DNA from 4 places in the Nocardiopsis sp. CA-288880 genome. Region 1 is predicted to be linked to each of the others. Evidence: riboswitches for the same ligand, from Rfam matches in the RefSeq annotation. Region 1 holds a riboswitch; each other region holds the start of a gene.
What was found. Region 1 has a riboswitch for cobalamin ahead of ACQPYD_RS31370 (ribonucleoside-diphosphate reductase subunit alpha). Riboswitches for the same ligand answer to the same signal wherever they lie in the genome.

Region 1 (7,845 bases):
CTCCTCCTATTTTACTTTCTGTGGACATCAAGAGGAATGGCAAGCCCCTTCGGAGAATGCGTGAGGCCAATGTGAACAAAGTGATCGATTTCGTCACCGACGACGGCACCGTGATCAGCATCGAGTCCGCCCCCGTCCGCAAGGAGGGGGCCGCCCCCGTCTCACGGGCCCCGGGAAAGGCCACCGGGGACAAAAGGCTCGACTCCGTCCTGCTCCGCATCAGGAAGATCGCCGAGGCCGTGTCGGCGCAACTGGAGGAGCTCTCCTCCTCCTCGCTGGCGCCCTCGGAGACGGAGGTCGAATTCGGCGTGACCGTGAGCGCCGAGGCGGACGTCGTGGTGGTCAAGGGGACCGGCGAGGCCACCTTCAACGTCCGGATGACCTGGACCGCCAAGGGCTGAGGGCCGGGTCCCGGCGCCTCCGGCCGGCCCCGGGACACACCCCCCACACGCGAAAGCGGCCCGGATCGCGCGCCTCGATCCGGGCCGCCCCGGGGGGAGGCCGTGTCCGCCTCCCGGGGGGAGAGCCCCGTCCGGCCCGCCTCACGCGGGCCGGGACACCGTCAGTCCCAGTCCAGGCCGCCGCCGGTCTGGTACTCGATGACGCGGGTCTCGAAGAAGTTCTTCTCCTTCTGGAGGTCCATCATCTCGCTCATCCACGGGAACGGGTTCTCCGTCTCGCCGAAGATGGGGGCCAGGCCGATCTGCTCGGCACGGCGGTCGGTGATGAAGTGCATGTACTTCTCGCACAGCTCCGAGTTGAGGCCGAGCACGCCGCGCGGCATGGTCTCGCGGCCGTACGCCACCTCCAGCTCGCACGCCTCCGCCAGCATCCGCCGGACCTCGCCCTGGAACTCCTCGCTCCACAGGTGCGGGTTCTCGATCTTGATCTGGTTGATCACGTCGATGCCGAAGTTCAGGTGGATCGACTCGTCGCGCAGGATGTACTGGTACTGCTCCGCGATGCCGATCATCTTGTTGCGGCGGCCCAGCGACAGGATCTGCGCGAAGCCGGTGTAGAACCACATGCCCTCGAAGATCACGTAGAACGCCACCAGGTCGCGCAGGAACGCCTGGTCGGCCTCCGGCGTGCCGGTGCGGAACTCCGGGTTCTCCAGGTTCTGGGTGTACTTGAGCGCCCAGGCGTCCTTCGCCGTGATCGACGGGACCTCCCGGTACATGTTGAAGAGCTCGCCCTCGTCCAGGCCCAGGCTCTCGCAGATGTACTGGAAGGTGTGGGTGTGCACCGCCTCCTCGAAGGCCTGGCGCAGCAGGTACTGGCGGCACTCCGGGTTGGTGAGCTGGCGGTACACGGCCAGGACGATGTTGTTGGCCACCAGCGACTCGGCGGTCGCGAAGAAGCCGAGGTTGCGCTTGAGCATCAGGCGCTCGTCCTCGGTCAGCCCGTCCTTGGACTTCCACAGCGCGATGTCGGCCTGCATGGCGACCTCGGTGGGCATCCAGTGGTTGTTGCAGCCCGCGAGGTACTTCTCCCACGCCCACGTGTACTTGAGCGGGAGCAGCTGGTTGACGTCGGCGCGGGCGTTGATCATCGCCTTGTCGTCGACGTTGACGCGCTCGGCGTCGCGCTCGATCTCACCGAGGCCGCTGGTGGCGCTGGCGTTGTTCTCGGAGACTGCGGTCATGCTGGGGTTCTTCCGTTCTCCGGCCGGGCCGGAAAGTCGTTGTCGTGAGCGGGACGCGGAGTCGCCGCGGGCACGGTCCGGCGGGACGGCCGGACCGGCCCGGGGCCGCCGGCGGGCGGCCCCGGGCCCCACGCCCTACTGGCAGGCCTCGCACTCGGGGTCGTCGATGGAGCAGGCCTGGCCGTCGACGATCTCGAACTCGTCCTCGACCTCGGTGTTCACGGCGGCGGGCGCCGCGACCGGCTCGGGGACGGGTGCGGGGGCGGGCGCCGGGGCGCTCGGGGTCGCGGCGACCGAGTTGAGGCGGCCGTCGGTGCCCTTGAGCGTGCTCTTCTCCACGTGCGTGGCGCTCTGCGAACGCAGGTAGTAGGTGGTCTTGAGACCGGAGCGCCACGCGCGGCGGTACAGGGTGTCGAGCTTCCTGCCGCTCGGGGCCGCCATGTACAGGTTCAGGGACTGGGCCTGGTCGATCCACTTCTGGCGGCGCGATCCCGCGTCCACCAGCCACTCGGGGTCGACCTCGAACGCGGTCGCGTACAGCGCCTTGAGGTCGTCCGGGACGCGGTCGATGGCGCCGAGGCTGCCGTCGTGCATCTTCAGCGCCGAGACCATGTCGTCGTCCCACAGGCCGCGCGCCTTGAGGTCCCGGATCAGGTACGGGTTGACGACGGTGAAGTCGCCGGACATGTTCGACTTGACGTACAGGTTCCGGTAGAGCGGCTCGATCGACTGGCCGACACCGGTGATGTTGGCGATGGTCGCGGTGGGCGCGATCGCCATCACGTTGGAGTTGCGCATCCCGGTGGACCGCACGCGCTCGCGCAGCGAGTCCCAGTCGAGGGTCTCGCCCCGGTCCATGTCCAGGTCGCCGCCGCGGGAGTCGGCGAGGAGCCGCAGCGAGTCGATCGGCAGGACGCCCCGGCTCCACAGCGAGCCCTCGAAGGACTCGTAGGCGCCGCGCTCGGCGGCCAGCTCCATGGACGCCTCGATGGCGTAGTAGCTGATCAGCTCCATGCTCTCGTCGGCGAACGTCACCGCGCCCTCGGAGGCGAACGGGGTGCGCAGCTTGAACAGGGCGTCCTGGAAACCCATCAGGCCGAGGCCCACGGGGCGGTGGCGCATGTTCGCGCGGCGCGCCTCGGGGATCGTGTAGAAGTTCACGTCGATGACGTTGTCGAGCATGCGCACGGCGGTGCGGACGGTGCGGCGCAGGCGCTCGGCGTCCAGGCCGTCGGGGCCCACGTGCTGGGCCAGGTTGACCGAGCCCAGGTTGCAGACGGCGACCTCGTCGGCGCTGGTGTTCAGCGTGATCTCGGTGCACAGGTTGGAGGAGTGCACGACGCCGACGTGCTGCTGCGGCGAGCGCAGGTTGGACGGGTCCTTGAAGGTGATCCAGGGGTGCCCGGTCTCGAACAGCATGGTCAGCATGCGACGCCAGAGGTCGACCGCGGGGATCTTCTTGGCGACCTTGATCCGGCCCTCCTCCGCGGCGGCCTCGTACTTCTCGTAGGCCTCGGCGAAGTCGGTGCCGTACTTGTCGTGCAGGTCGGGGACCTCGTCCGGCGAGAACAGGGTCCAGCTGCCGCCCTGCTCCACACGCTGCATGAACAGGTCCGGAACCCAGTTCGCGGTGTTCATGTCGTGGGTGCGGCGGCGGTCGTCGCCGGTGTTCTTGCGGAGGTCGAGGAACTCCTCGATGTCGATGTGCCAGGTCTCCAGGTAGGCGCACACGGCGCCCTTGCGCTTGCCGCCCTGGTTGACCGCGACGGCGGTGTCGTTGGCGATCTTCAGGAACGGGACGACGCCCTGGCTCTTGCCGTTGGTGCCGCGGATGTGCGAGCCGAGGCCGCGCACCGGGGTCCAGTCGTTGCCGAGCCCGCCCGAGTACTTGGACAGCATCGCGTTGTTGCTGATGCCGTGGAAGATGGCCTGGAGGTCGTCGCCGACGGTGGTGAGGAAGCAGGAGGACAGCTGCGCGCGCACCGTGCCGGCGTTGAACAGGGTGGGCGTGGAGGCCATGAAGTCGAACGAGGACAGCAGCTCGTAGAACTCGATGGCGCGGGCCTCGCGGTCGTCCTCGTTGAGGGCCAGCCCCATGGCGACGCGCATGAAGAACGCCTGCGGCAGCTCGTAGCGGACCTCGTCGCTGTGCAGGAAGTAGCGGTCGTAGAGGGTCTGGATGCCGAGGAAGGTGAACTGCTCGTCGCGCTCGGGGCGCAGGGCGGCGCCCAGGCGCTCCAGGTCGAACCCGGCGAGCGCCGGGTCGAGCTGGCCCAGGTCGATGCCGCGGCCGACGTAGGCGGCCAGGTAGGCGGCGTAGCGCTCGCCCATCTCGGACTGCCCTGCGGCGTCGGGGGCGCCGCTGATGAAGGTGAGGGCCTCGCGGCGCAGCTTGTCCAGCAGCAGGCGGGCGGCCACGAACGAGTAGTCCGGGTCGACCTCCACGAAGCTGCGGGCGGCCATGACCAGGGCGAGCTCGACCTCGGCGTCGGGGATGCCGGGGTAGAAGCCGCGGCGGGCCTCGGTGAGGACCTTCTCCGCCGAAACACCGGTGAGCCTCGCACAGGCCTCGGTCACGACGTGCTCGATCCGGTCGACGGCGGCGGGGGGCGCGCCCTCGTTGGTCGGCTCGGGCCGAACGGATACGGGCACGGCCTCGACGTCAAGGGTCATACAGCGGCTCCAACCTCGGTAGAAGAGTCCCGGCGGGGAGGGGACACGATGGGCAAGGTGCGCGGCACGCACCGGGGGACCGACGCACCGGGTGCGTGCGGTCGTCCGACCGGTGGGTCGCGGCGGCTCACCCTCGAAGCCCCGTCGTCGGCGCACGCTCACGTGCGCACCGGTGGCAGGTCTTCGGGCTCGTGGGCGGCCTACGCACCGTCGCTTCCCGGGGCCTTCGGGGGTCCCCAGTGCCTGTGACGGCTTCGTTCCCACATACCGCTGCGGGGCAGCCCCGGCTTCGCACCGGGTTCCCTCTTGCCTCACCCCGAGGGGTGAACCACCAGCGGGACAGATACTACATCTAGGGGGCCGTGCGTTGGAACACCGCAAGATGATGGCGTGTCATCGATTTCTCGGATTCTTCGACGATCGTCGAACACACGCGTGGGCCGTGGTATGAGAGGGCCTCGGGCACCCGGTTCAGGGGGATGTCGCGCCTCGTCTGGGCAGCTGGGAGGCGACCGGACACAGCCTAGATCGTCGCCGGGGCTCCCCGGGACCGGCAGCACCTCCCGAGGGGCGGCCGAACGCCCGGAACGCCGCTTCCGAGGCGGTTCGGACGGCGCCCGTCGGGCCGGTGCCGCTGACCACACGGCCGTGTCCGCGGCGGCCGGGCCCGGACCGGAGCGGTCGGGCGCAGATCAGCGCCTCCACCGCCCCGGGCGTGTCGGCGGCACGCCCGCACGTCGGAAAGCTCACTCCGCCGGGTCCGGGCCGGAGCGCCCCGGCCCGCACGGCCGGGGTCACTCCTCGTCGAGTCTGCGGTCCAGCCGGTCCTCGGACAGCCCCAGGTCGGTGCGGATGCGGAACCGGATGCGCAGGAGCTCCACCAGGAGGTCGCGGACGTAGGGCGAGGAGGCCCGGTCGAGGAACCGGTGCGCGCCGACCGTCGCCCACCGCTCGGCGCCCTCCAGGTCGTCGTGCGCGTACAGCGCCTCCGCCACGTGGATGAAGGTCTGGAGTCCGGGCGGATCCTCGCCCTCCAGGCGTTTGAGGTGGGCGTAGGCCTGGTCGACCTCGTCCAGTTGCAGGAGTGCCCCGGCGCTGAGCGCGCGGGCGTCGATCACCGTGGCCCCGCCGTCGTCGATCGCCCTCTGGTAGGCCGAGCAGGCGCGCTCGAACTCCTGGGCGATCTCCCACTGCTCCCCCGCGCGCACGAACAGCTCCGCGCGCGAGACCTCGCTCCCCGCGTCGACCCGGTTGGCCAGGTCCAGGAGTTGGGCGGCGACCCGTCCGTGCTCACCGGACCGGACAGCGTGGAATTCCCAACGGTCGAGTTCTGCCGTCGTCACGTGGGTCAACCGCATCGCCCCCATCCCCTACTCGCACTCCCGCGCGCCCTGTCAGGACCTGGCCCGCTCCAGGGCCTGCCAGAACCCCTGGCGCAGTCCGTCACGGACCTCGTCACGCAACAGGTGGTCGATCGGCAGCGAGGAGCCCTGGAGCAGGCGCGCCTCCAGGTCGGAGGGCATCCTGGGCCTGCGGGCGAGTACGGCCTCCACCCACAGGGCGGGCGCCTCGCGAGCGATCGACTCCGCGAAGTCGTTCCCTTCCTTGTGCGCGACATGCACCGCTTCGTCAACGGTATGCGCGGCGGGACGTGTCTGCTGTGGATATCCAGGACTGGGACGGGATTCCTGGTAGCCGCCGGCGCTGAACCGGCTGGCGGGTTCGGGACCAGTAGGTGGCGGCCCCCCGTAGGGGGAGGCTGCCCCACCGCGGTGAGCGGTGTCAGTTTCCGTACTGGTCCCATAGGTAGGGTTTGCGTCGGCCGCTCCCCCGAATCCGGAGCCGTCCCCGCCCCCGTAGCGCGGGTCCTGGCGCGGATCCTGCCGTGGGTCCTGGGGTGGGGCGCTTCTCGGAGGTGGCGCGTGGCCGGGTTGGCCGTCCGACGCGAACGAGCGCTGCGGCCCCGTCCCAGCGAAGGACTGCTGGGGTCCCGTGCCGTTGAAGGAGGGCTGCGATCCGGTCATCGGCCCCGACCCGGAGGCCGGCCTCGCGGGCATGCCGTAGCCGCTCGGGTCCGCGCCGCGCATCGACGGGTGTCCGTCGGTGACGGGATAGCCCTGCTGCCCGTTGTGTGCGGGGTGCCCCCCGGTCACCGGGTGGCCGGGGTAGGAGCCGCCGCCCGTGCCGGGCGGGGTCTGCCCGCCGGACGGGAATCCGTTGGCGTCGATGCCGCCCGGCTGCTGGGCGCCGTCGCCCCCCGGTCCGACGAGGTGGTCCCCGCCGCGCTGCTGCGCGAGGGACCTCCGCATGGCGCGCAGCTGGTCCATGGCGCTGCCCTGGGGGGCGGGCTGGCCCCCGGTCCCCGCGAACATCGCCTCCAGGCCGCCGCTGGAGGATCCCACCGGGTCGACCCGGGCGCCGCCGGGCTGGGCCGCGACGGGCTGCCGCTGCGTCTCGGGCGCGGAACGGGACCGGCCGTTGGCGAACGGCGTCGTGGTCTTGGCCGCGGTCTCCTGGGAGGAGCCGCTGCTGGTGAGGAGGTTGACGTGCGGGCGCAGGTGGCCCGCCCCGATCTCGATGAGGTCGTCGCACTCCCGGCGCAGGGCCCGGGAGATGGTCCAGTTGCCCTCGACGGACACGTGCACGACGGTGACGCGCACGCCCATGTCCTGGACGTCGGCGACGACGGAAGCCATGTCCTCGTCACCGCTGACCAGGACGGCGTCGCACAGGACGCCGGTGCGTGCCAGCGTGGTGATGTCGCGCTGGACATAGCTCTCCACGCCCTCGCGGCGGCCGGGCCGTATCCTCGCGGCACGGAACTTGACGCCGGGGATGTCGGCGATGCCGTCCTGCTCCTGGGAGCGCCGGTCGTCGGCGACGGCCTCGTACCAGTAGCAACGCAGCAGCGGAAGACCGGTGCGGTCCCGTGCGACCTCGTTGAGGAACTGGACGAGTCCGGAGTAGTCCCAGGAGACGGAGTCCCGGTTGCGGGTTCCGTGCACGGCCATCGCGCCGTCCGCGAGAAGGTATCCCGCGTCAACGAACAACGCGCAGCGGTCCACGTGACACCGCCCCCTTCCCTTTTGACTCTGGGGCCATATCCATGACCGGGGCACAGCCTAGCCAAGTCTGTCTGGTTTTGCGTGCCCTCTTTGAATACGGAAAGTTATGGACCCACTACACACAGGCGGGATCCCGTTGGGGGGCGGGCTTTTCCGGCCGCCCGGGCCTGCCGGGAAACCCGTCGCGAATACCGGACTTCAGGTACGCATCGGGGCGGTCAGCGCCACGACGCCGACCAGTACCGCGTCCTGTTCGGTGAGGATTCGGATATCCGTTTCCCGGCCGAGTACTGGGTCGAATCGTACGACGTCGGTACCGAAGGTGAAGGGGTCCCCCACGGCCCCGCGCGCGGAACTCGCGAAGGCGTTGTCCTCCTCCCCGTGCCCGCCGCTCGGGGCGACCGCGCGGCCGTCCACCGTCACCCGGTCCCCCCGCAGGTCGGCGTCGCCCTCCCAGGCCAC
Region 2 (7,845 bases), 440 kb from region 1:
CGTCCACCACCCGGGCCAGGACCTCGTGCCCGCCCAGGGCGGGCACGAGGCGGGCCAGCTCCTGGCGGCCGACCGTCACGAACGGCCGCCCGCCGAGCCCGGCCGCCAGCTCGGCCGCCTCCTCGTGGGTGTCGGCGTGGTGCCAGGCCGGGTCGGGCTCCCATCCCGGCCGCTCCAACCGCAGCAGCGGCAGGTCCGTACAGGCGGCGGCCGCGTTGGCGGTCATGCCGAGCGCGAAGGGGTGGGTGGCGTCCACGACCGCGTCGTAGTCGGCCAGGGCGGCGCGCAGCCCCGGCACTCCGCCGAACCCGCCGATCCGCACCTTGCCCACCGGCAGGCGCGGCCGGGCCACCCGGCCGGCCAGCGACGTGGTCACGTCCACGCCCGCCCCGACCAGCAGGGCGGCCAGCTCACGGGCCTCGGACGTACCCCCCAGGAGCAGGAGCCTCAGAGGAGAAGGGCTGCGCCGAAGGCGTCCGTTGAGGGTGGTGGAGGGTGACGAAGAGGGAGGGACCGCGGCCGCAGGCCAACCGTTGAGGGTGGTGGAGGGTGACGAAGAGGGAGGGACCGCGGCCGCAGGCCAACCGTTGAGGGTGGTGGAGGGTGACGAAGAGGGAGGGACCGCGGCCGCAGGCCAACCGTTGAGGGTGGTGGAGGGTGACGGGAGGGCGGCTCCCGGACCGAGCACGGGGAGTCCGGCGGGAGCCCCGTCGAGGGCCAGCCCGAGCAGGGCGTCGACGTCCAGGTACCGCTCCGCCAGGTCGGCGAGCAGGTCCATGCGCCGCTCGCGCGCCGCGGGGAAGTCCGTCCCGGACGGCCCGTACTCCAGTGTCCGGGCGAGGAAGGCCGCCCGGAAGGCGTCGCCCTCCAGGCTGCCGTGCCACATGGTCCCGAAGACGTTGCCCGCACGCGCCCCGCCCAGGAACTCCTCCGCGCCCCCGCCCACCGTGATCCGGCCGTGGTGGATCTCGTAACCGCTCGCGGGCGCGCCCAGGGCCTCCCCCTCCGGCAGGCGGAGGACCTTGTCGGCGGTGAAGTCGGTGCGCACGTCGAGGAGGCCCAGCCCCTCGGCGGACGCCCCCGGCGCGGCCTCGACCCCCTCGGGGTCGGTGACGGTGTGCCCGAGCATCTGGAAGCCGCCGCAGACGCCGAGCAGCGGACGTCCGCGGCGGACGTGTCCGGTGATCGCCGTGTCCAGTCCGCGCGAGCGCAGCCAGGCCAGGTCGGCGAGGGTGGAACGGGTGCCCGGCAGCACCACGAGGTCGGCGTCGGCGATGTCGCGCGGACCGGAGGCGAAGACCACGTCGAGCCCGGGTTCCAGGCCGAGCGCGTCCACGTCGGTGAAGTTGCTGATCCGGGGCAGGCGCACCACCGCCACCCGCAGCGCCGCCTCCCCCGCGGCCCGCCGCCCCTCCAGGTCGAGGGCGTCCTCGGAGTCCAGCCACAGCCCCGGGTCCCACGGCAGGGTCCCGAACATCCGGCGGCCGGTGATCCGTTCGAGGTCGTCCAGCCCCGGCCGGAGCAGGGCGTGGTCGCCACGGAACTTGTTGACGGCGAAACCGGCGATCAGGGCCTGGTCCTCGGGCTCCAGCAGCGCCACCGTCCCGTACATCGCGGCGAACACCCCGCCCCGGTCGATGTCGCCGACCACGACCACGGGCATCCCCGCGTGGCGGGCCAGGCCCATGTTCACGTAGTCGCCCGCGCGCAGGTTGATCTCGGCGGGGCTGCCCGCGCCCTCGGCGACGACGACGTCGTAGCGTGCGGACAGGTCGTCGAAGGCGGCGTGCGCGGCCTCGGCCAGGTGGCGCCGCCCCGCCTCCCAGTCGGAGGAGGACACCTCCCCGGCGGGGTGGCCGAGCAGCACGGCGTGGCTGCGCCGGTCGCTGCCGGGTTTGAGCAGCACCGGGTTCATCGCGGGCTCGGGGAGGGCGCGGGCTGCCAGCGCCTGCACCCACTGGGCGCGGCCGATCTCCGCCGGGCGCCCGTCCGGGCCGTGGCAGACCATCGAGTTGTTGGACATGTTCTGCGCCTTGTACGGCGCCACCCGCACGCCCCGGCGGGCGAAGGCCCGGCACAGGGCGGTGGTGACCACGCTCTTGCCCGCGTCGGAGGTGGTCCCGGCGACCAGGAGCCCTGTCACTCCGGCCTCCTCAGCAGCGCGGTGTCCATCATCCAGCCGGCCCTCTCCCTGGCCCTCCGGCGGGCCGCAGCGATCTCGGGCAGCACCTCGCCCACCCGTCCGGCGACCAGTTCCTCGGAGTCGGCGCCCAGGTTGGCCCCCCACCAGAGGGACCAGTCCTCCAGCCCCTCGAACCCGTGCCGTCCGCCGAGCACGACCACGATGTTGTCCTGCCCCGCGTCGACGGCCTCGCGCAGCCGCCGCGCCGGGGTCACGTGCACCGGGCGGCCGACCCCGTGCAGCACGATCCGGTGCCGGGCGGCCAGGACCTGGGGCGCGCTGATCCCGGGGAGCACGTCGTAGTCCGCCTCCACGTGCCCGCGCTCGGCGATCCGCCGCACGATGCGCAGGGTGGAGTCGTACAGGGAGGGGTCGCCCCAGACCAGGAAGGCCGCGGTGCCGCCGCGCTCGCCGAGCACCCGCTCGAAGGCGGCCACGCGGGCCTCGTGCCAGTCGGCGACCGCCGCCGGGTAGTCGGCGGGGTCGTCGCGGTCGCGCTCGGGGTCGGGCACGGTGGCCAGCGGGACGCCGAAGGCGTCGCAGACGGCCCGGCGCAGGGCCAGCAGCCCGTCGTCCGCCCCCTTGTCGACGGCCACCGCGTAGTCGCAGCCCCGCAGGGCCTCGGCGACCTCGCCGGTGACGTGCTGGGGGCCCATGCCGATCCCCAGGATCCGCACCCTCACTCGGACCGCTCCTCCAGGTCGCCCTCGACCTCCAGGTAGACCTCGGTGAGGGCCTCCAGGGTGGCCGGGTCCGGCTCCGCCCACAGCCCGCGCCGCGCGGCCTCGTGCAGGCGCTCGACGATGCCGTGCAGCGCCCAGGGGTTGGAGCGGCGCAGGAACTCCTGGGTCTCGGCGTCCAGGACGTACTCGGCGGCGAGCTTCTCGTACATCCAGTCGTGCACGACCCCGGCCGTGGCGTCGAAGCCGAACAGGTAGTCGACGGTCGCGGCCAGCTCGAAGGCGCCCTTGTAGCCGTGCCGCCGCATGGCCGCGATCCAGCGGGGGTTGACCACCCGGGCGCGGAACACCCGGGCGGTCTCGTCCGCCAGGGGGCGTGTGCGCACCGCGTCGGGCGAGGTGGAGTCGCCGACGTAGGCCTTGGGGTCGGCCCCGCTGAGGGCGCGCACGGTGGCGATCATGCCGCCGTGGTACTGGAAGTAGTCGTCGGAGTCGGCGATGTCGTGCTCGGCGCTGTCGATGTTCTTCGCGGCGACCTTGATCCGGCGGTAGTTGGTCCGCATGTCGTCGGCCGCGGGCACACCGGCGAGGTCGCGGCCGTACGCGAAACCGCCCCAGGCCGTGTAGACCTCGGCGAGGTCGCGGTCGTCGCGCCAGTTGCCGGACTCCACGACCTGGAGGATGCCCGCGCCGTAGGAGCCGGGGGCGGAGCCGAAGATCCGGGTGGTGGCGCGGCGCCGGTCGCCGTGCTCGGCCAGGTCGGCGTTCGTGTGGGCGCGCACGTGGTTCTGCTCGTCCGGCTCGTCGAGCCCGGCGACGAGGCCGACCGCGTCGTCCAGCATGGCGACCACGTGCGGGAAGGCGTCGCGGAAGAAGCCGGAGATGCGCACGGTGACGTCGATGCGCGGACGCCCCAGCTCCTCCAGCGGCACCACGTGGAGCCGGCCGACCCGGCGGGAGGCCTCGTCCCACTCGGGCCGGACCCCGAGCAGGGCCAGGACCTCGGCGATGTCGTCGCCGGAGGTGCGCATCGCGGAGGTGCCCCACACCGACAGGCCGACCGACTCCGGGTAGGCGCCGGTCTCGTCCAGGTGGCGGCGCAGCAGGGACTCGGCCATGGCCTGGCCGGTCTGCCAGGCGAGCCGGGAGGGGACCGCGCGCGGGTCGACCGTGTAGAAGTTGCGGCCGGTCGGCAGCACGTTGACCAGTCCGCGCAGCGGGGAGCCGGACGGGCCCGCCGGAACGAAACCGCCGTTCAGGGCGTGCAGGACGTGGTCGATCTCGTCGGTGGTGCGGGCCAGCCGGGGGACCACCTGCTCGGCGGCGAACTCCAGGACGCGGCGCACCCCGGGGTCGTCGTGCAGGTCCCGCGCGGCCGCCGGGTCCCACCCGGCGGCCTCCATGCGCTCGACGAGGCCGCGGGCCAGCGCCTCCACCGCGTCGACCTCCTGGGTGGGCGCGTCCTCCTTGAGGCCGAGGGCGGCCCGCAGGCCGGGCACCGCGCCGCCCACGCCTCCCCAGACCTGGGCGGCGCGCAGCACGGACAGGACCAGGTTCACCCGGGCCGCGCCCTCCGGCGCCGCCCCCAGCACGTGCAGGCCGTCGCGGATCTGGGTGTCCTTGATCTCGCACAGCCAGCCGTCGACGTGCAGCAGGAAGTCGTCGAACTCCTCGTCGTCGGGCCGCTCGTCCAGACCGAGGTCGCGGTGCATCTCGGCGGCGCGCATCAGGGCCCAGATCTCGCCGCGGACCGCGGGCAGCTTGGCCGGGTCCATCGCCGCGATGTTGGCGTGCTCGTCCAGGAGCTGCTCCAGGCGTGCGATGTCGCCGTAGCTCTCCGCCCGGGCCATCGGGGGGATGAGGTGGTCGACGACCGTGGCGTGGGCCCGGCGCTTGGCCTGGGCCCCCTCCCCCGGGTCGTTCACCAGGAACGGGTAGACCAGCGGGAGGTCGCCCAGGGCCGCGTCGGTCGCGCAGCCGGCGGAGAGCGCGGCGTTCTTCCCGGGCAGCCACTCCAGGGAGCCGTGCTTGCCCAGGTGCACGACGGCGTGCGCGCCGAACCCGTGCTCCAGCCAGCGGTAGGCCGCCAGGTAGTGGTGGCTGGGGGCCAGGTCGGGGTCGTGGTAGATCGCGATCGGGTTCTCGCCGAAACCACGCGGGGGCTGGACCAGCACGACGACGTTGCCCGCCCGCAGGGCGGCCAGCACGAGTTCGCCCTGTTCGTTCACGTACAGCTTGCCGGGTGCGGCGCCCCACGCCTCGGCCATCGCCTCCTTCAGCGCCGGGTCCAGGTCCCGGGTCCAGTCGGCGTACTGCTCGGGGGTGATGCGCACGTGGGCCTCGGTGAGCTGGACGGAGGTCAGCCAGTCCTCGTCCTGGCCGCCCGCCGCGATCAGGGCGTGGATCAGGGCGTCGCCCGCCTCCGTCTCGTCGGGCAGGTCCAGGCCGGGGAGGGCGTCGGGCGCGCCCAGGTCGTAGCCCTCCCGGCGCAGGCGGCGCAGCAGGCGCACCAGGGAGCGGGGGGTGTCGAGCCCGACGGCGTTGCCGATGCGCGCGTGCTTGGTGGGATAGGCGGACAGGACCACGGCGATCCGCTTCTCGGCGGGCGGCACGTGCCGGAGCCGGGCGTGGGCGACGGCGGTCCCGGCCAGCCGCGTGCAGCGCTCGGGGTCGGCGACGTAGCGGGGCAGCCCGTCGCTGTCGATCTCCTTGAAGGAGAACGGCACCGTGATGATGCGGCCGTCGAACTCGGGGATGGCGATCTGGGTGGCCGAGTCGAGCGGGGTGACCCCGTCGTCGGAAGCCTCCCAGTCCGCGCGCGAACTGGTCAGGCACAGGCCCTGGAGGACGGGGACGTCCAAGGCGGCCATGCGCTCCACGTCCCAGGCCTCGTCGTCGCCGCCCGCGCTCGCGGACGCGGGCACGCTGCCGCCCGCCGCGAGGACCGTGACCACCAGGGCGTCGAAGCGGCCGAGCGCCTCGTAGAGGTCGTCGGGGGCCGAGCGCAGCGACCCGGCGAAGACGGGGACGCCCACGGCCCGGCCGGTCGCGTCGACGGCGTCGGCCAGGGCGTGCGCGAACGCCGTGTTGCCGCCCGCCTCGTGGGCCCGGTAGTAGAGGATGCCCACCTCGGGGAGCCCCTGGCCGTGCGGCCGCTCGCGCTCGGCGAAGCCCCACGGCGGGAGCGCCGACGGAGGCTCGAACCCCTCCCCGGTCAGCAGCACGGTGTCCGACAGGAAGGCGTGCAGGCGGCCGAGGTTGGCCGGACCGCCCTCGGCGAGGTAGCGGTGGGCCTCGGTCGCCACCCCGATGGGCACGGTGGAGTGCTCCATGAGCTCGGCGCTGGGCTGCTGCTCGCCGCTGAGGACCACCAGGGGCGTGCCCCGCTCGCGGACGGCGGCCAGACCGGGCCACAGGTCGTGCGAGGAGCCCAGCAGGCGCACCACCACGAGGTCGGCGCGCTCGACGGCGCCGGTGAGTTCGGCGTCGGAGGCGCGGGACGGGTTGGCCCACAGGTAGGCGGCGCCGCTGGCCCGCGCGGACAGCAGGTCGGTGTCGGACGTGGACAGCAGAGCGATCCGGACCGTCATGGCCGGGCTCCTCCCTCGGGGTTCTCGCCCCGTCGGCGGTCGGACTGCCCGGGCCAGTGTCTGGCTGCACCCCTCGTCGGGGTGTCACAGTGGCGGAACCGCCCCGGAATCTCACCGGGTTCCTGTACCACGGGCAAAGGATTCACACTGTAGCCGGGAGCCCCTCCTCCGGTCCCGGCGGGGACGTCAGGAGCGGCCGGCCCGCCCCGGGGGGACGGCGCCCCGGCGCAGGAAGCGGACCACCGGGCCGTCGGCCCCCGGGGTGACCTCGGCCGGGACCCCGTACACCTCTCCGATGAGGTCGGAGGTCAGGACCTCGGAGGGCGTGCCCCCGGCGACCGCCCGGCCCTCTCGGAGCACGACCAGGCGGTCGCAGTACATCGCCGCCAGGTTGAGGTCGTGCAGGGCGATCACGGTGGTCACCGGCAGGCCCGTGACCAGCTCCATCAGGTCGAGCTGGTACTGGATGTCGAGGTGGTTGGTGGGTTCGTCGAGCAGGAGCTCGCCGGGTTCCTGGGCCAGGGCCCGGGCGATCTGGGCGCGCTGGCGTTCGCCGCCGGACAGGGTGTGCCAGGACTGGTCGGCCCGGTCCGCCAGTCCGGTGCGCTCCAGCGCCCGCGCCACGGCCTCCAGGTCGGCCGGGGTCATGGGCGTCCAGGACCGGCGGTGCGGGATGCGTCCCAGGGCCACCACCTCGCGGACCGTCAGCTCGGTCTGGGTGTGCGCCTGCTGCTGGACGGTGGCCACGCGCCGTGCCACGGCCCGGCGGCCGACCCGGTCCAGCGGCCGGCCGTCCAGGGTGACCGCCCCGGCGGAGGGGCCGAGCACCCCGGCGAGCAGCCGCAGCAGGGTGGACTTGCCCGACCCGTTGGGGCCCAGCAGCCCGACGGTCTCACCGGGGCGGGTGGCGAGGGTGACGCCGTCGAGCACGAGACGGCCGCCGATCCCGAGGCTGACCCGGTCGGCGCGCAGCCCCTCCCCGGGGGCCTGGACGGAGTGGTTCACGTCTTCCTCCTCACTCGGTACAGCACGGCGACGAAGGCGGGCACCCCGATGAGGGAGGTGACCACCCCCACCGGGATCTCCTGCGGGTCCAGCGCGGTCCGGGCGACCGTGTCCACCCACACCAGGAAGACCGCCCCCGCCAGCGCGGTGACCGGCAGCAGCCGGGCGTGGGAGGAGCCGGTGAGGGCCCGTGCGGCGTGCGGCAGGACCAGGCCCACGAACCCGATCGCGCCCGTGGAGCTGACCAGCACCGCTGTGAGCAGCGCGGTGGCGCTCAGCAGCAGCACGCGGGCCCGGCCCACCCGGACGCCCAGGTTCGCCGCGGCCTCCTCGCCGAAGGCGAAGGCGTCCAGGGTGGTGGTGTGGGCGAGGCAGACGGCGAGCACGA
Region 3 (7,845 bases), 440 kb from region 1:
CCTCCAGCACCCCCCCGGCCGCCACGGCGCGCTCCTCCACGACGGCGCCCGCGGTGTGGCCGACGGTGTCGTGGGGGTTGCCGTCCAGCCCCGTGGCGTCCTGGGCGCCGGACACGGTGTCGGCCAGGGCGGGGACGGGGTTGGGGACGGTCCCGACCGGGGTGGCGACGTCCGTGCCCCGGGGCAGCGGCGCGGAGAGGTCGGGGGCGGGCCGGTCCGGGTTGTGCGCGCTGTCCTGGAGCTCGGACAGGGCGGTGCCCGCGATGGGGCCGACCCCTTCGGGGGCCAGGCTGTTCACGGTGGGGGCGACGCCCTCCACCAGGGCCCGCTCGACGAGCGGCGTGACCTCGCGGACGGGGGAGTCGAGTCCCTCGGCGCCCGCGATCCCGGCGCCGAGGGCGACGAAGCCCGCGGTGCCCGCGGCGAGCAGGACGGCCCTGGCTGAGATTCGCTTGGCCTGCGTCATGGAATTCCTTCCGGAAGCTGTGGTCGGTGCATTCGTGGAAGCCGTGCGCCCGGGGCGCCGACGACCTGGGCCGGAGGTGGACCACCGGCTGACATGAATCACGTGAACGGCGGCACGGGACTCAGGTCAGCTCCCAGGAGGTGCGGCGGGGACGCCGCGCTGGGAACGGTCCGCGCGCGGGAAGGGGACACCGCGCGGTGGGACCGCCCTAGTCGGGGGAGACGGTGGGGTCGTCGCTGGGACCGCTCGGCACGGGGTGCAGCGAGCGGGAGGCCAGGAGTACGGCGGAGGCCGCGGGAGCGGTGACGGGCGGAGCCGTGAGGTAGCCGGCGACCGCGGGGGCGGCGCCGCCCGCGGGCGCGGCGGAGCCGGTGGCCAGCTGGGCGGAGGGCGCCGTCGCGGCGGAGGCGCCGGTGTCGCCGGGCTCCGCGTCCGCCTCGGCGGAGGGGGCCTCGGCGGCGGGTGCGGCGGACGGGGCGTAGGCGTACACGGTCCCGTGCCCGCCGGGGGCGCCGGCGGAGGCGGACGGGGCGTCATGGCGCCCGTTCCGCCCACGGGCGCGGTCGGCGGATTCCGGCTCCCCCTCGCGCGCCCGGACCCCGTCCGGGGCCGGGGCGTCCCGGACGCCGGACACGGCGTCGACGGCGGGGGAGAGGAGGTTCTGGGCGGTGTCCCGACGGGTGCGGTCGAGGTCTCCGACCACCCGGCGGGCCCCTTCGCGGAGCTCGTCCACCGGCCAGCCGGGATCGTCCAGGAGCCCGGCCGCGCCGTCCCCGTCCTGTCGGCCCAGGCCCTGGTGGACGGTGCCGAGGGTCCGGGAGACCGGTTCGGCGACCCGCTCCGGGACGACCTGGTCGAGGGAGCCGGGGCGGTCGAGCCCGAGCGCGCCGGCGTTCCCCAGCGCGTCCGAGCCGGTGCCGCCGAGGGCGGCGCCGGTCCCGGTGATCGCGCCCGCCCCGGTCCGCGCGAGGGCCCCGGTCCCGTCGAGGGCGCCGCCGAGGGCGTCCGCGTGGACGGGTGAGGCCCCGAAGAGCCACAGGGTGGTGAGGAACGCCCCCACGAGGAGCGGCAGGCCGAGCAGGGAGGGGCTCATGGAGCACGCGGCCGAGGCGACGCGCATGGCGCGGGCCGTTCGGCTGGTGCGGGGCATGAGGGACCCTCCGGGACGTGCTGCCTGGTCGGAACCGGTGCGGTGACCGGTTCGCGACCTGACGTTAGCACAGTGTCACGCAGGGTAGTTTGTGTTCTCCGAAACGGGGAAATCCGTCCGGGTCACTCCTCGTTGTCCGGTCGGGCGTGCTTCTCGGGCTCCCTCTCCCGTTCCGCCTCCTGCTCCATGAGGTCCAGCCTGGCCCTGGCCCGTGCGCGGGAGCGCGAGCGGACGCCGCTCAGCTGGTCGAGGACGAACACGCACAGCGCCGACCAGACCAGGGCGAAGCCGATCCAGCGGGCGAGCGGCATCTCCTCGCCCTGGATGAGCCAGCCGATGAAGAACATCATGGTCGGGGCGATGTACTGGAGCATGCCGATGACGCTCAGGGGCACCTGGCGGGCGGCCACGCCGAAGAGCAGCAGGGGCAGGGCGGTCACGAACCCGCCGCCGACCAGCAGCGCCGTGTGGGCGGGCGACACCGAGAACATGGTTCCGGCCCCCGTGGCCTCCAGATAGACCACGAAGCCCAGCGCCGGCAGGAACATCACCAGCGTCTCGACGGTCAGGCTCTGCATCCCGTCGAGGTCGACGTACTTCTTGACCGCGCTGTAGGCGGCGAACGAGGAGGCCATGAGCAGCGCGAGCCACGGCGTCACGCCGTAGCCGATCGTCATCACGACCACGGCGAGGACGCCCAGGGCGACCGCCACCCACTGGGCCGTGCGCAGCCGCTCGGAGAACAGCAGCACCCCCAGACACACCGACATCAGGGGGTTGATGAAGTACGCCAGGGAGGCCTGGAGGGTCTGCTCCACGGAGACGGAGTAGATGAACCCCCACCAGTTGAGGGAGATCAGGACGGCCGCGGCGGCGACGGGCAGGAGGCGCCGGGGGCTGCGGAGCACGGCGGGGAGCCAGGACCAGCCCCGGCGGGCGAGCAGGAGGATGACGCACATCGCCAGCAGGGCCCACACCATGCGGTGGGCGAGGATCTCGCTGGGTTCGGAGGCGGAGAGGAACGGCCAGTACAGGGCCGCGAAGCCCCACAGGAGGAAGGCGCTTGCCCCGAGGGCGACGCCGCGGTTGGATTCCGGCACGTACGCAATGGTAGGACGAATTCTTGGGTGTGTCTGCCTCATATCGGGCGATACCCGGACTCGTGAGGAGGGTCATGCTCCTGGTGGTCGGGGTGGTCGGGGTGGTCGGGGTGGTCGGGGTGGTCGGGGTGGTCGGGGTGGTCGGGGTGGTCGGGCGGCGCCGCCGCTCTCCCGGGCGGACCTTCGGCGCCGGGCCGCGGGCGGGGAGGGGGCGGGTCCGTGCGGGGCCGGTGTGGGGCGAGTGCGGAGAACGCCCCCTGGGCCGAGGGGCGAGCCCGCGCGGGGCCGGTCGGAGGGAGGTCCTCCGCGCCGCCGGAAGGGGCCCGCCCGCCCCGCTCCCGGCGGTGTCGTCCACAGGCGTGAACGGGGCCGTGCGCCGCGCCCGCGTCGCGGATAGCCTGGAGTCATGTTCGGGAGAAAAGCGACCATGGTCGACCCAGCGCGTGCCCTGCCCGGCCGGGACACCCCGATGCCGGTGCACGCGGTGCACACCGTGCTCGGCACGCCACTCACCCCGCCCTACCCCGAGGGGAGCGAGATCGCCGACGTGGCGATGGGCTGCTTCTGGGGGGCCGAGCGGATCTTCTGGCGCCTCGGCGCCGAGCGCGGCATCGTCACCACCGCGGTCGGCTACGCGGGCGGTTACACGCCCAACCCCACCTACGAGGAGGTCTGCTCCGGCCTGACCGGGCACACCGAGGTCGTGCGGGTGGTGTTCAACCCCGGCCGGATCACCTACGCGGAGGTCCTCAAGGCCTTCTGGGAGGGCCACGACCCGACCCAGGGGATGCGCCAGGGCAACGACACCGGCACCCAGTACCGCTCGGCGATCTACTACCACGACGAGGCCCAGAAGGCCGTCGCCGAGGCCACGCGCGACGCCTTCCAGCCGGTGCTGACCGCCGCCGGGTACGGCCCGATCACCACCGAGATCGCGCCGCTCAAGGCCTTCTACTTCGCCGAGGAGTACCACCAACAGTATTTGTCCGACGCCAAGAACCCCAACGGGTACTGCGGCATCGGCGGTACGGGCGCCAGCTGCCCCATCGGCGTCGTGGGCTAGCCGTACCGACCATGGAGGTCGGTGGCACCCACCCCGGCCGACACACGCGGAGAGGGCCTCCGGCAACGGTGTGGATCGCGACATCCACCACCGGACCGGAAGGCCCTCGATGCCCCTCACCACCCACGCCGACGCCCGCCTCACACCCGCCGGACGCCTGGCGCCGGCCCGCTGTGTGGTCGACGACGGCCGGCCGCCGCGACGGGCGTCCGCGTCAGTCGTCCTCGCCGCAGGAGCGGTAGACCCCGTCCGGGGCCTCGCGTGCGGCGGAGGAGAAATCCTGGAAGCCCGTGTTGGCCCCCTCGACGTTGGCATGGATCGCGTGGATCTCGCGGGGAAGGGTCCGGAAGGCGGGTCCGTGCTCGACCGTTTCCTCGTACTCCTCGCCGTCCAGGGCGTCCTCCCCGGTCAGGGTCGTGACGGCGAGAAGGGGAGAGAGGTCGGAGCCCATGGTGGTGCTGTCGGCGACGAACACCACCGCAGGGGGTTCCCACCCCTCCCGCCACGCGGCGAGCGCAGCCAGAACGGTCTCGCTGTCAGCACCGCCCAGCAGGGGTACGTCGACGACGGTGTAGAACCTTTCGGGATCGGCGTCGTCCAGAGCGGACAGTCGCACTTGGGCGACGACCTGCGTCCATGCGGCCTCGTCGGTGAAGTCGGTCCTGAAGATCACGGCCGAGAACTCGTCGTATTCGGGCAGTCGTGGTCGTGCCGGAATCATCACTGCTCCAAGGGGGTGCCACGGGGCGTCGGAACTGCCTGCCGGAAGAAGGTAGCGGCCGGAACCGACACCCCGAGCCTCAGTCCGGGTCGGCACTCCTGCGCAGCCACCCGGGTCCGCACGAAGCAGGAAGCGGTGCGTCGGGCGGTTCCCCGGCCCGCAACCACACCTACACGCGTGCCGGCGGCCACTCCCTCCGTCCCGGCGGAGTACCGGTGGACCCGGCGGATGCGGACGGCCGCGACGGTGCGCCCGCCCCGGAGGGTACGCGGGGCCCTGCGTCCGCCTCGGTCCGCGACCGGGTGAGGGGCCTCGCCGCCCCGGGGGCGCGCACACCCGCCGCCCCGCACGAAGTCACTTCCCGCGGCGTGGAGCACGCCCTTGCCCACATCCCCGGGGGGCAACTTGCCGGAACCGCAATTTTCAGTGCCATAAGCGGAGATCCTGTCGAGACTGGGCGCACCTCGACAGAAAGAGCCCCCATGAGTACCGACCAGGCGACCACGTCCGGGGACGGCGTCCGCGCCCCCGGACCGACGACCACCCCGCGGCCTTCCCCGCGCGGCCTCCTCCGAGCCGCGCGGGCGACGGCGGCACCCCTGCTCGCCCTCCTGCTCATGGCCGGCGTCGCGGCCTGCGCCACGCCGGCCCCCGAGGAGGACGTTCCCCCCTACGCGGCCGCCACCCAGGGCGATCCCGAGTTCGAGGGCACGTTCCGACACGAGTTCGCCGACGTCGACGGAGTCCGCATGCACTACGTGACCGGCGGCAGCGGCACGCCGCTGGTGCTGCTCCACGGCTGGCCGCAGACCTGGTACGGCTGGTGGTCGATCATGCCGGAACTCGCCGAGCACCACACCGTCTACGCCGTCGACCTCCCCGGGCTGGGCGACAGCACCGGTTCGCCGACCGGTTACGACAAAGCCACCCTGGCCGGGTACGTACACACCCTGATCGCCGACGAGCTCGGGGTGGACGGCGCCGCTGTCGTCGGGCACGACCTCGGAGCCGCGGTGGCCTTCCAGTACGCCGCCCGGTTCCCCGAGGACACCGACCGCCTCGGCTACCTCGACCTTCCGCTCCCCGGGCCCGGGATCGACGCGTCCGCCTACCGCTCGATGAGCTGGCACATCGCCTTCCACTCCCAGCCCGGGATCCCCGAGACGGTGGTCGGCGACGACGTTCGCGACTACCTGGCGCTGTTCTACCCCCAGGTCTCCTTCAACGGAACGGCGTTCGGGGGCACCTCGGACCGGTCCCCGTTCACCGAGGCCGAGATCGACGAGTACGCGCGGACCTACGCCAGGCCCGAGGCCCTCGCCGGCGGTTTCGACCTCTACCGCACCCTCGACGAGGACGTCCGCGACACCGTGGAAGCGGAACCGGTCGACGTCCCGGCCCTGGTCATGACCGCCCAGGGGCAACTCGACCCGGTCCGGGCCACCGTGGACACGCGCATGACCGACATCGTGCGCGCGGTGGAGGTGCCGGGCGCGGGGCACTGGCTCGTCGAGGAGAACCCCGAGTTCGTCACCGCGGAGCTGCTCCGCTTCCTCGATGGGTGACCCGGCCCCCGGGGCGGCGTTCCGGCACGCCGCCCGGACGGCCGCCGCGAGGGCGCCCGCCGTGAGCGTCCGGCGGGTCCGGGAGGGACGCCGGAGCCGCCCGCCGGGGGCGGGGCGCCGCGGGCAAGGGCCCCGCCCGCCCGGGGTCCCGCCCGCCCCGGAGGGCGCGCGGGGCCCTTGGTACCCTTCCGGGGCCAGTCGTACCACCTAGGTGGTCAGGGAATCCGGTGCGAATCCGGAGCTGACGCGCAGCGGTGTGGGGGACGGGCGGGGTACACGAGCCACTGGGGCACGCGCGCGGACGGAAGCGCCCGCGCGCACCGCCCTGGGAAGGCACCCCGTCCGGAGGAACCCGAGTCCGAAGACCTGCTGGCCCCTCCGCGTCGAGTGCGCGGAGGCGCATCCATGCCAGGCTCCGCGTTCGAGTCCCGACACCTGAGGCATCCCCATGTCACGCCACGCCCTCCTGCCCTCCGCACTCCCCTCCCTCGCCCTCCTGCTCGTCCCCGTCCTCGCCCTCACCGCCTGCGGCCCGCAGGGCGACCAGGGCGGCGACGGCGCCGAAGCGGCCGCCGGGTCCGGTTACCCCCGCACCGTCGACAACTGCGGCCACGAGGTCACCCTCGACGCGCCCCCGCAGCGGGCGGTCTCCCTCAACCAGGGCACCACCGAGATCCTCCTCTCCCTGGGGCTGGAGGACCGGGTGGTCGGCACCGCCACCTGGACCGACCCGATCATGGAGGGCCTGGAGGAGGCCAACGGGGACATCCCGCGGCTGGCCGAGAACAGCCCCTCCTTCGAGCGGGTCCTGGAGGCCGAGCCCGACCTCGTGACCGCGTCCTTCGTCTCCACGCTCGGCGCCGGCGGTGTCGCCACCCGCGAACAGTTCGAGGAGCTGGGCGTGCCCTCGTACGTCTCCCCGACCGACTGCGCCGCGGGCAAGGACAACGGGGGCGGCGGGGACGGCTCCCGGAGCGAGCCGCTCACCCTGGACGCCGTCTACGGCGAGATCCACGACCTGGCCGAGATCTTCGGCGTGGAGGAGCGCGGGGAGGAGCTGGTCGGAGAGCTCCGGGGCCGGGTGGACGCCGCGACCGGGGACCTGGAGGTCGAGGACGTCTCCCTCATGTACTGGTTCGCCAACGCGCAGTCGCCCTACCTCGCGGGCTGCTGCGGCGCCCCCGGCGCCATCACCACCGCCGTCGGCGCGCAGAACGCCTTCGACGACACCCACAGCGAATGGCCCCAGATCAACTGGGAGACCGTCGCGGACCGCGACCCCGACGTCATCGTGCTCGGCGACCTGACCCGCGACTCCCAGACCGCGGAGAGCGCGGCGGCCAAGATCGGGTTCCTGGAGGACAACCCGGCCACCCGCAACCTCACCGCCGTGCGGGAGGAGCGGTACGTCCTGCTCAGCGGGCAGGCGATGAACCCCTCGATCCGCACGGTCGAGGGCATCGAACTGGTCGCCGACGGCCTGCGCGAGCTCGGGTACGCCCGTTGAGCGGTGCGCGCCCGGCGCTGCTCGTCACCTCCGGCCTGCTGCTCCTCGGCCTGTCGGTCTCGGTCGCCGTCACCATCGGGCCCGCCGACCTCACCCCCGCCGAGGTCTGGAGGTCGGCCGCCGCCCGGTTCGGATGGGGCGAAAGCCCTCTGACGCGCTTGCGCGAGGGCATCGTGTGGAACCTGCGCATGCCCCGCACCCTGCTCGCCGCGGTCTGCGGGGCCGGACTGGCCGTGTGCGGCGCGGTCATGCAGTCCCTGCTCCGCAACCCGC
Region 4 (7,845 bases), 1.6 Mb from region 1:
TCTGGCCGACCACCCCGAAGATCTCCCCGGGTTCGACATGCAGGTCGACCCCGTCCAGGGCGGTCACCTGGTGTTTCTTCAACCTGTAGGCCTTGTGCAGGCCCACTGCGTCAATCACGGTTTTCCCATCGACGTCTCAGCGGTGGTCTCACGGCGCCCTGTGCAGGAGCGCGGGGGGCTGGACTCGGCGTGGGGTTGACGCCCACGTCCGAGCGTACGGAGAGCCCCGCGGGCGGGCGGCTGCGACGCGCCGGTGCGGGTGCGCACGGCGGGTCGGCGGGCGGGCGCCCCCGTGTGGTCGGGAGGGTCCGACTCCCCCCGCGCCGCGGGGCGGCCCGGATCGGCGCGGCGGGCGGGCGGCTCCCTACGAGCGGGTCCCGGAGCGGGCCCGCAGGCCCGTGCGGGCGCGACACAGGACCCGACGGGAGGCCGGACACCCCGCGGTGCCGTCCGCCCGGGCGGGAATGGTGGTCGCTTGGTCGCGCTCAGGAGCCTTCACGGTCCCAAGCCAACCATGGCGGACCAGCCACTTCACCTGAATCATCATCCGAATTCAGGTTATTTAGACCACATTGACAACCCTTGTCCACCGGTGGAATCGTCCCGTCTTTCCCCAATCCCCGCGCGAGTGCCTACACTCATGACCATCCCGTGACTCCCACTCCCCCTCCGCGGCACGCGCGAGGGGTCAGGGGGCGGGGCCGCCACGGCGGCCCGACCCCGTACGGGAACAGACGAGAAGCAGCGCCCGCCCCTCTCCCGTGCCCGACGGGAGTGTGCGCGGGCTCGAGGAGCGACCACACAGTGCAGTCCGACGACCTGAGCCGAGTGGACGATTTCGCCGACTTCTGGGCTCCCGACCCCACCGACCGCGCCCGGGGCGAAGGCCTCGCACGGGTACTCCCGGCGATCGTCCGCCCCGGCCGCGCACGCGTGGCCGCGCTCGCCGCGGGCCTGGTCGGGAGCTTCCTCGTCCTTCCCCAGGCCGCCGTCGCGGCGGCTCCCATGGACCCCGAGAGCATGAGCTCCCTGCGGGAGCGCGCGGACAGCCTCAGCGAGGACTACAACGGCGAGCTCCGCGACATGGAGGGCGTCATCGCGGAGGCCGAGCGCGCGGAGAACCGCGCCGAGGGCACCCGGGAGGAGGTGGACGCCGCGCGCGAGCAGGTGCGCGCCCTGGCGGTCGCCACCTACACCAGCGGCGGCATCGACCCGTCGATGTCGCTGTTCGTGGGGGACGAGCCCGACACGGTCATCGACCGGGCCGTGGTCGTCGACTACCTCGCCACCAGCAACCAGGACAAGATCGACCAGCTCGACCAGGCCCTCTCCCGCGACGAGACCGCCCAGGAGGCCGCGGAGGAGCGGCTGGCCGAGGTCGAGGCGGACCTGGAGGAGCTGGAGGAGCGACGCACCGAGGTGGACCGGCTGATCGCCGACCACCCCGAGCAGCCGATGGGCGGCCAGTACAACATCACCCCGCGCACCGAGCTGATGCGCCAGCGGGTCATCGACGAGTTCGGCGAGGGCCGGGACGCGGGCGGCGTGGGCTGCTACCGGGCGGTCGGCGGCTGGGTCGTCGGGGAGCACCCGCTGGGACGGGCCTGCGACTTCATGCTGGACCCGAACGGCGGCATGCCCTCGCAGGAGCAGATCGACCGCGGCTGGGCGATCTCCGAGTGGGCGATGGAGCACGCCGACGACTACGGGATCATGTACGTCATCTACCGGCAGCAGATCTGGGACGTGCGCCGCGGCGACACCGACTGGCGCGCCATGTCTGACCGGGGCAACCTCACCGAGAACCACTTCGACCACGTGCACATCTCGATGTTCTAGGCCGTGCGCCGCGCCGGCCCGGGTGCGACGGCCGCGGCCGGGCCGAGGCGTCCCGGCGGACAGCGGCCCCATTACCCGGGCGCGGGCGCGGAATCCAGACGGCGGCGTCACGATTGCGTCACACGAACCATGATCTCGCACGCAACCGACACAAAACAGTGACGATTCACCCTGTTACCCCTGGTCGGGACTGCCGCGGGGACATACCCCGCGGCTACTATGCACAGGTCCCGACCTCGGCCCGGGGATCCCCCCGGAGCCTGCCACGATCGGCACCCCCGGTCCCCCGGGATCCTCCTCACGGAGACGGGGAACGCCCGGCCCCACGCCTCCGCCCTCGCCCGCGGGAAGGCGGTGGCGGTAGGTGCGCCTCCCCTCGCACGGCTCCTGTACCGCTCCGAACGCGCTCCGGCACGGCCGCGCGGTCCCGGAAGTCGTGAGAACCCACCGGCACGCACACGCGTCCCAGACAACACGGCCAGCACATCACGGGCGAGGGGAGCCATGAGCGAAAACGGACCTTACAACCAACCACCGCAGAACCCCTACGGTGGCGGGGACAACAGCGGGGGCCAGCCCCCCTACGGCGCCCCCTACGGCGACCCGGGCACGGGCGGGCAGCCCGCCTACGGCGCCCCCACGGGTCCCGGCCAGGGCTTCCCCGGCCCGGAGCAGCAGATGTACGCGGGCGGCCAGCCCCCCTACGGCGGCGGCCCCGGCTACCCCCATCCCCAGCCCCAGCCGCCCCAGGGCGGCGGCAAGGCCAGGCTGTGGGTCGTCATCGGCGGCGGCGTGGTCATCGTCGTCCTCGTGGTCGCGGTCCTGGTCATGCTGGTCACCAACGGCAACGACGGGACGACCGTCGCCACCCCGCCCGAGACCGAGCCCTCCGCGAGCGCGGAGGAGGCGACCGGCGGCGACGAGCCGGCCCCGGAGCCGGACCCCGACGCGGCCCCCGCCGGCGAGCCCCCCTACTCGGTCCCCACCGAGCCCTGCGACGCCTTCACCGAGCAGGTCGTGGCCGACTTCCTCGTCACCGACGGCGGCAACAAGTCCGTCCGCGACGAGAACTCGTACTGCGACACCCTGGACGCCACCCTGCCGGAGGGCAACGCCCCCGGCGGCTACGCCTCCTTCGAGATCGTGTACCAGACCCCCTACTCCGCCGCCGACTCCGTCGAGGCCGCGACGAGCCAGTTCCAGGACACGGTCGCCCAGATCACCGGCGAGAGCGAGTACAGCACCCTGTACGACGCCGGCGACGTGGAGGAGAGCAAGGAGGTGGAGCTCGGCGACGAGGCCCACTTCATCGTCACGAAGTACGACTTCGTGGGCGACCTCATCCCCGAGGCCGTGCTGCTGGTCAGGACCGCGAACCTGAACATCCACATCACGTACCAGCTGCACCCGTCCTTCACGGGCGAGGACTCCGCGGAGGACCTGGTCCTCCCCGACAACCTCGAGGAGATCATGCTCAACGCCGGCGCCGACGCGCTGGCCGTGGTCGGCACCTGACCGGTCCGCCGCAGGGACGGGGAGGGGCCGCGGCGTCGCCGCGGCCCCTCCCCGTCCGTTTCGTCCCGTGCCCGGCCAGAGGCCACGGGCGCCCGGGCCGGGCGCTCGCGGAGACCGCACGCCGGACGCACCGGCGGGGCCGATGCCCCGGGACGGGCCCCCGCGCTCGCGGAGACCGCCGGCCGCCTCGCCCCGGAGGCGCCCGGGCCGGGCACGGAACATCCCGCTAGCCGACGCCGGGCAGGTCGGCGCGCACCCGGCGGGCGGCCTCCACCATGTTGCGCAGGGCCTGCTCCGCCTCGGCGTAGCCGCGCGTCTTGAGACCGCAGTCGGGGTTGACCCACAGGCTCCCGGCGTCGATGTGCGCCACGGCCAGCCGCAGCGAGCCCTCGATCTCCTCCACGGACGGCACCCGCGGTGAGTGGATGTCGTACACGCCGGGCCCGATCCCCCGCTTGTAGCCGCGGCGGCCCAGGTCCTCCACCAGCTCCATCCGGGAGCGGGCGGCCTCGACGCTGGTCACGTCGGCGTCCAGCGCCTCGATGCCGCCGACGATGAGGCCGAACTCCGAGTAGCACATGTGCGTGTGGATCGTCGTGGACGGCGACACACCGGACGTGGCCAGGCGGAAGGAGTTCACCGCCCAGTCCAGGTAGGCGGCGCGCCGCTCCTCGCGCAGCGGCAGGAGCTCGCGCAGGGCCGCCTCGTCCACCTGGATGTGGCGGATGCCCGCGCGCTCCAGGTCGGCGACCTCGTCCCTCAGTGCCAGACCCACCTGGCGGGCGGTGTCGCCCAGCGGCTGGTCGGTGCGCACGAACGACCAGGCGAGCATGGTCACCGGGCCGGTCAGCATGCCCTTGACCGGCTTGTCGGTGCGCGACTGGGCGTAGGTGATCCACTCGACGGTCATCGGCTCGGGGCGCGAGACGTCGCCGAACAGGATCGGCGGGCGGACGCACCGCGAACCGTAGGACTGCACCCAGCCGTTCTCGGTGGTGGCGTAGCCCTCCAGCTGCTCGGCGAAGTACTGGACCATGTCGTTGCGCTCGGGCTCGCCGTGCACGAGCACGTCCAGCCCGATCTCCTCCTGGAGCGCGACGACCCGGTCGATCTCCTCCCGGAGGATCTGCTTGTAGGCGTCCTCCGCCAGGGTGCCCCGGCGGTGCGCGGCGCGGGCGCGGCGCAGCTCCGCGGTCTGGGGGAACGACCCGATGGTGGTCGTGGTCAGCGGCGTGTCCGTGGGGGCGCCCCTGTCCTGGGGGCGCTCGTAGGCGTCCGGGCCCAGGGCGTCCAGGCGGGCGCGCACGCGGGCGTCCGTGAAGGCGGGACCGCCGCCGGTGCCGCCCGCCGCGTACTCGGCCTCGGCCCCCGCCGAGAGGACGCGGCCGAGGAGGGCCGTCTCATACGCCTTCTGCTTGGCGAAGGCCAGGGCCTCGCGCAGCTCGGGGGCGAGGGAGGTCTCCGCGTCGAGGTCGATCGGCACGTGCAGGAGCGAGCAGGACGTGCTCACCGTCAGCTCGTCCGTGAGGGCGAGCAGGGTGCCGAGCGCGGCCACGGCGGCCGGGACGTCGGTCCGCCAGACGTTGCGGCCCTCCACCACCCCGGCGACCAGGCGGGTGCTGCCGAGGCCCGAGACCTTGACGAGGTCGTCGACGCCCTCGCCGTCGGTGACCAGGTCCAGGCCGACGGCCTCCACCGGGGAGTCCTTCAGGATCCGCAGCGCGGGGGCCCCGATGGAGCCGAAGTAGGTCGAGACCAGGAGGGAGGGGCGCTCGGCGAGGGAGCCCAGGCGCTGGTAGACCCGCTCCAGGAGCCCGACGGCGGCGCGTCCCTCGTCGGTGGCCAGGATCGGCTCGTCCAGCTGCACCTCGGCGGCCCCCGCGGCGGAGAGGCCGGCGAGGAGCTGGGCGTAGGCGTCCAGGAGCTGGTCGAGCAGCTCGACGGGGCGCCAGCCCTCGGGTGCGTCGTCCGCGGCCTTGGCCAGCAGGAGGAAGGTGAGCGGGCCGACCAGGACCGGGCGGGTCGGGAAACCCGCCTCGGCCGCCTCCCGGAACTCGGCGAGGGGCTTGTCACCGACCAGGCGCGGACGGGTGCTCGGCGACAGCTCGGGGACCAGGTAGTGGTAGTTGGTGTCGAACCACTTGGTCATCTCCAGCGGCTGGGCCCCCTGCTCGCCCCGGGCGAGGGCGAAGTAGCGGCGCAGCTCCTCGTCGCGGTCGCCGGCGGCGGCCGGCGAGGCGAACCGGGAGGGCACCAGGTCGAACAGGACCGCGGTGTCCAGGACGTGGTCGTAGTACGAGAACGTGTTGGACGGGATGTCGTCGACGCCCGCCTCGCGCAGCTGGGTGTAGACGCCCAGGCGCAGGTCGGCGGCGATGCCGTCCAGCTCCTCCGCGGTGGTCTCGCCCCTCCAGTACGACTCGGCGGCGCGCTTGAGTTCTCGGTTCGGGCCGATCCTGGGGTAGCCGTGCACGGTGGAGCGCACGGACGGCCGGGAGGCCTCGGGGGTGTCGGGCATGAGCTTCTCTCCCTCGTCGAAAGCCGGGTACCGGCCACGGGGGCGAGCGAGGACGCGGACATGCCCGGGGCCACGCCGTGGGCGTGTGCGCCTGCCGCCGCTCCTCGGCCCTCCCTCGGGGCACGGGACCACCGGCGGCACGGGTGCGCCGCCGGGTGGAGGCAGGTCTTCGGACTCGGGGGCGCGGACGGCGCGGACACCGTCCTCCTACTGGCCGCCGCTTCCCGGTTTCCGACCTTTCCGACCGGATTACCAGTGCTTATGGCGACGTTCGTTCCCTCATACCGCTGCGGGGCAGTCCCGGAGTCGCACCGGGTTCCCTCTTGCGACACACCCCTCCCCTTCCGGGCGCGGCCCGGGTTCCGGGGTGGAGCATGTACCTTCCACGCCTGCAAGTATAGGGAGCACCCCTCCGCCCCTGTACCCGGCGTGCTGCCCTGTGCCCCCGGCCGGAAACAGCGCGAACCCCTGTTGCGCGGTCGGCGTCACAACCGACATGAAGCGTCGCGTGGCCGAGCCCTCCCCCGTGCTCCCCGCGATCGCTCGTTTGAAGATGTACGTGGAGAACCCCTGGTGAACAAGCAGTCCCAACCGACCATGGCCCCCGGTCACCCCCTGTCCACGATCGCGGTCGCGCTGGCGGTCGTCGCGGGGCTGGTCTGGCTGGCCGTCTCCCCGCCCGGCGTGCTCGCCTCCGAACCCGAGAGCGATACGCACCCCGGGTCGGCGGACGGCGGGCCGGAGGCGGGCCCGCCCGCCGCCGGCGAGCCCGACGGGCTGACGGTGGTCGACCCCGACGACGTGGTGGACCTGGCCGAGGCCGAACTCGCCCGCGAGGGCGGGGTGGCCGCGGAGGTCTCCTACCCGGTCGTCCCCGGCGCCGACCCGCTGAGCGACTTCCTGGACCGCGCGCTGGCCGCCGAGGTGGACGCCTTCGAGGCGGCCAACCCCGGAGCGGTCTCCTTCGAGTCCGCGTGGAACCTGACGGCGGCCAACGACGACATCGTCGGGGTCCGCGTGACCCGTGAGGAGACCGACTCCGAGGGAACCCGTGAGGGATACACCACCTACTGGTACGACACCCTCACCGGCTCGACCCACCCCTCCACCGCCCTGATCGCCGGCCAGGCGGAACTGGAGGAGCTGAACGGCCTCGTGCGGGACGCCCTCCCGGGGACCGCGGCCCCGGACGCGGTGCACCCGATCGCCTCGCTGTACGACTCCGTGGGGTTCAACCCCGCCGGCGACCTCGTCGTGGAGTTCGACGCGGGACAGGTCGCCCCCGTGGAAGAGGGCAGGACCCACGCCGTTATCGCCGCCTCGGAGTCCGCCCCCCTGCTGTCGGACCTGGGCGAGCGCGCGCTGCGCTCGGCGACCCGGGGCGTCCGCGACTTCGCCGTCGCGGCCCCGCCCCGGGAGGAGGGGGACAGCCGGGAGACGGCCGTCCCCGGGGTCCTGCCGCCCGCGGGCGAGGACGTCGACTGCTCCGCCCCCGGGTCCAAGTGCGTGGCCCTGACCTACGACGACGGCCCGGGCGGGCGCACTCCCGAACTGCTGGACACCCTGGCCGAGTACGACGCCCGCGCGACGTTCTTCGTCACCGGCTACCCGGTCATGGAGGATCCGCGCACCGTGAGGCGCGCCTACGCGGAGGGCCACGAACTGGCCAACCACACCCTCTCCCACCCCGACCTGGCCGGGCTCGGAGCGGGCGGGATCCGCTCGGACCTCGAAACCGTGCAGGCCCTGGTGTACCGCGAGACCGGGTACACCATGGACCTCATGAGACCCCCCTACGGGTCCACCGACGCGGAGGTCGCCTCGGTGACCGCCGACATGGGCCTGGCCCAGATCCTGTGGAGCATCGACACCAACGACTGGAAGGACCGCAAGTCGTCGGTGGTCGCGGACCGCGCCGTCGACGGCGCCTCCCCCGGGGCGATCGTCCTCATGCACGACATCCACGACACGAC

Region 2: it holds a riboswitch for cobalamin, as region 1 does, so the genes downstream of both, cobN (cobaltochelatase subunit CobN) here and ACQPYD_RS31370 (ribonucleoside-diphosphate reductase subunit alpha) in region 1, are expected to answer to the same signal.
Region 3: it holds a riboswitch for cobalamin, as region 1 does, so the genes downstream of both, ACQPYD_RS29400 (ABC transporter substrate-binding protein) here and ACQPYD_RS31370 (ribonucleoside-diphosphate reductase subunit alpha) in region 1, are expected to answer to the same signal.
Region 4: it holds a riboswitch for cobalamin, as region 1 does, so the genes downstream of both, metE (5-methyltetrahydropteroyltriglutamate--homocysteine S-methyltransferase) here and ACQPYD_RS31370 (ribonucleoside-diphosphate reductase subunit alpha) in region 1, are expected to answer to the same signal.

What each region holds. Positions count from the first base shown of each region.
Region 1 covers NZ_CP192105.1:7,264,679-7,272,523, forward strand. The annotation lists gene ACQPYD_RS31360 (CU044_2847 family protein) at 81-401, shown strand; gene ACQPYD_RS31365 (ribonucleotide-diphosphate reductase subunit beta) at 563-1,645, opposite strand; gene ACQPYD_RS31370 (ribonucleoside-diphosphate reductase subunit alpha) at 1,781-4,318, opposite strand; cobalamin riboswitch at 4,476-4,666, opposite strand; gene ACQPYD_RS31375 (hypothetical protein) at 5,113-5,685, opposite strand; gene ACQPYD_RS31380 (NYN domain-containing protein) at 5,713-7,383, opposite strand; gene ACQPYD_RS31385 (sigma-70 family RNA polymerase sigma factor) at 7,582-7,845, opposite strand, start outside.
Region 2 covers NZ_CP192105.1:6,820,851-6,828,695, forward strand. The annotation lists gene ACQPYD_RS29370 (cobalt-precorrin-6A reductase) at 1-451, opposite strand, end outside; partial or broken gene ACQPYD_RS29375 (cobyric acid synthase) at 782-2,143, opposite strand; gene cobF (precorrin-6A synthase (deacetylating)) at 2,140-2,865, opposite strand; gene cobN (cobaltochelatase subunit CobN) at 2,862-6,452, opposite strand; cobalamin riboswitch at 6,487-6,624, opposite strand; gene ACQPYD_RS29390 (ABC transporter ATP-binding protein) at 6,639-7,457, opposite strand; gene ACQPYD_RS29395 (FecCD family ABC transporter permease) at 7,454-7,845, opposite strand, start outside.
Region 3 covers NZ_CP192105.1:6,829,044-6,836,888, reverse strand. The annotation lists gene ACQPYD_RS29435 (hypothetical protein) at 1-466, opposite strand, end outside; gene ACQPYD_RS29430 (flagellar associated protein) at 675-1,616, opposite strand; gene rarD (EamA family transporter RarD) at 1,739-2,716, opposite strand; gene msrA (peptide-methionine (S)-S-oxide reductase MsrA) at 3,123-3,779, shown strand; partial or broken gene ACQPYD_RS29415 (IS481 family transposase) at 3,889-3,990, shown strand; gene ACQPYD_RS29410 (DUF6924 domain-containing protein) at 3,994-4,500, opposite strand; gene ACQPYD_RS29405 (alpha/beta fold hydrolase) at 4,983-6,065, shown strand; cobalamin riboswitch at 6,244-6,453, shown strand; gene ACQPYD_RS29400 (ABC transporter substrate-binding protein) at 6,514-7,572, shown strand; gene ACQPYD_RS29395 (FecCD family ABC transporter permease) at 7,569-7,845, shown strand, end outside.
Region 4 covers NZ_CP192105.1:5,686,084-5,693,928, forward strand. The annotation lists gene ACQPYD_RS24635 (methionine ABC transporter ATP-binding protein) at 1-106, opposite strand, end outside; gene ACQPYD_RS24640 (coiled-coil domain-containing protein) at 805-1,839, shown strand; gene ACQPYD_RS24645 (DUF3558 domain-containing protein) at 2,344-3,354, shown strand; gene metE (5-methyltetrahydropteroyltriglutamate--homocysteine S-methyltransferase) at 3,581-5,872, opposite strand; cobalamin riboswitch at 6,033-6,207, opposite strand; gene ACQPYD_RS24655 (polysaccharide deacetylase family protein) at 6,470-7,845, shown strand, end outside.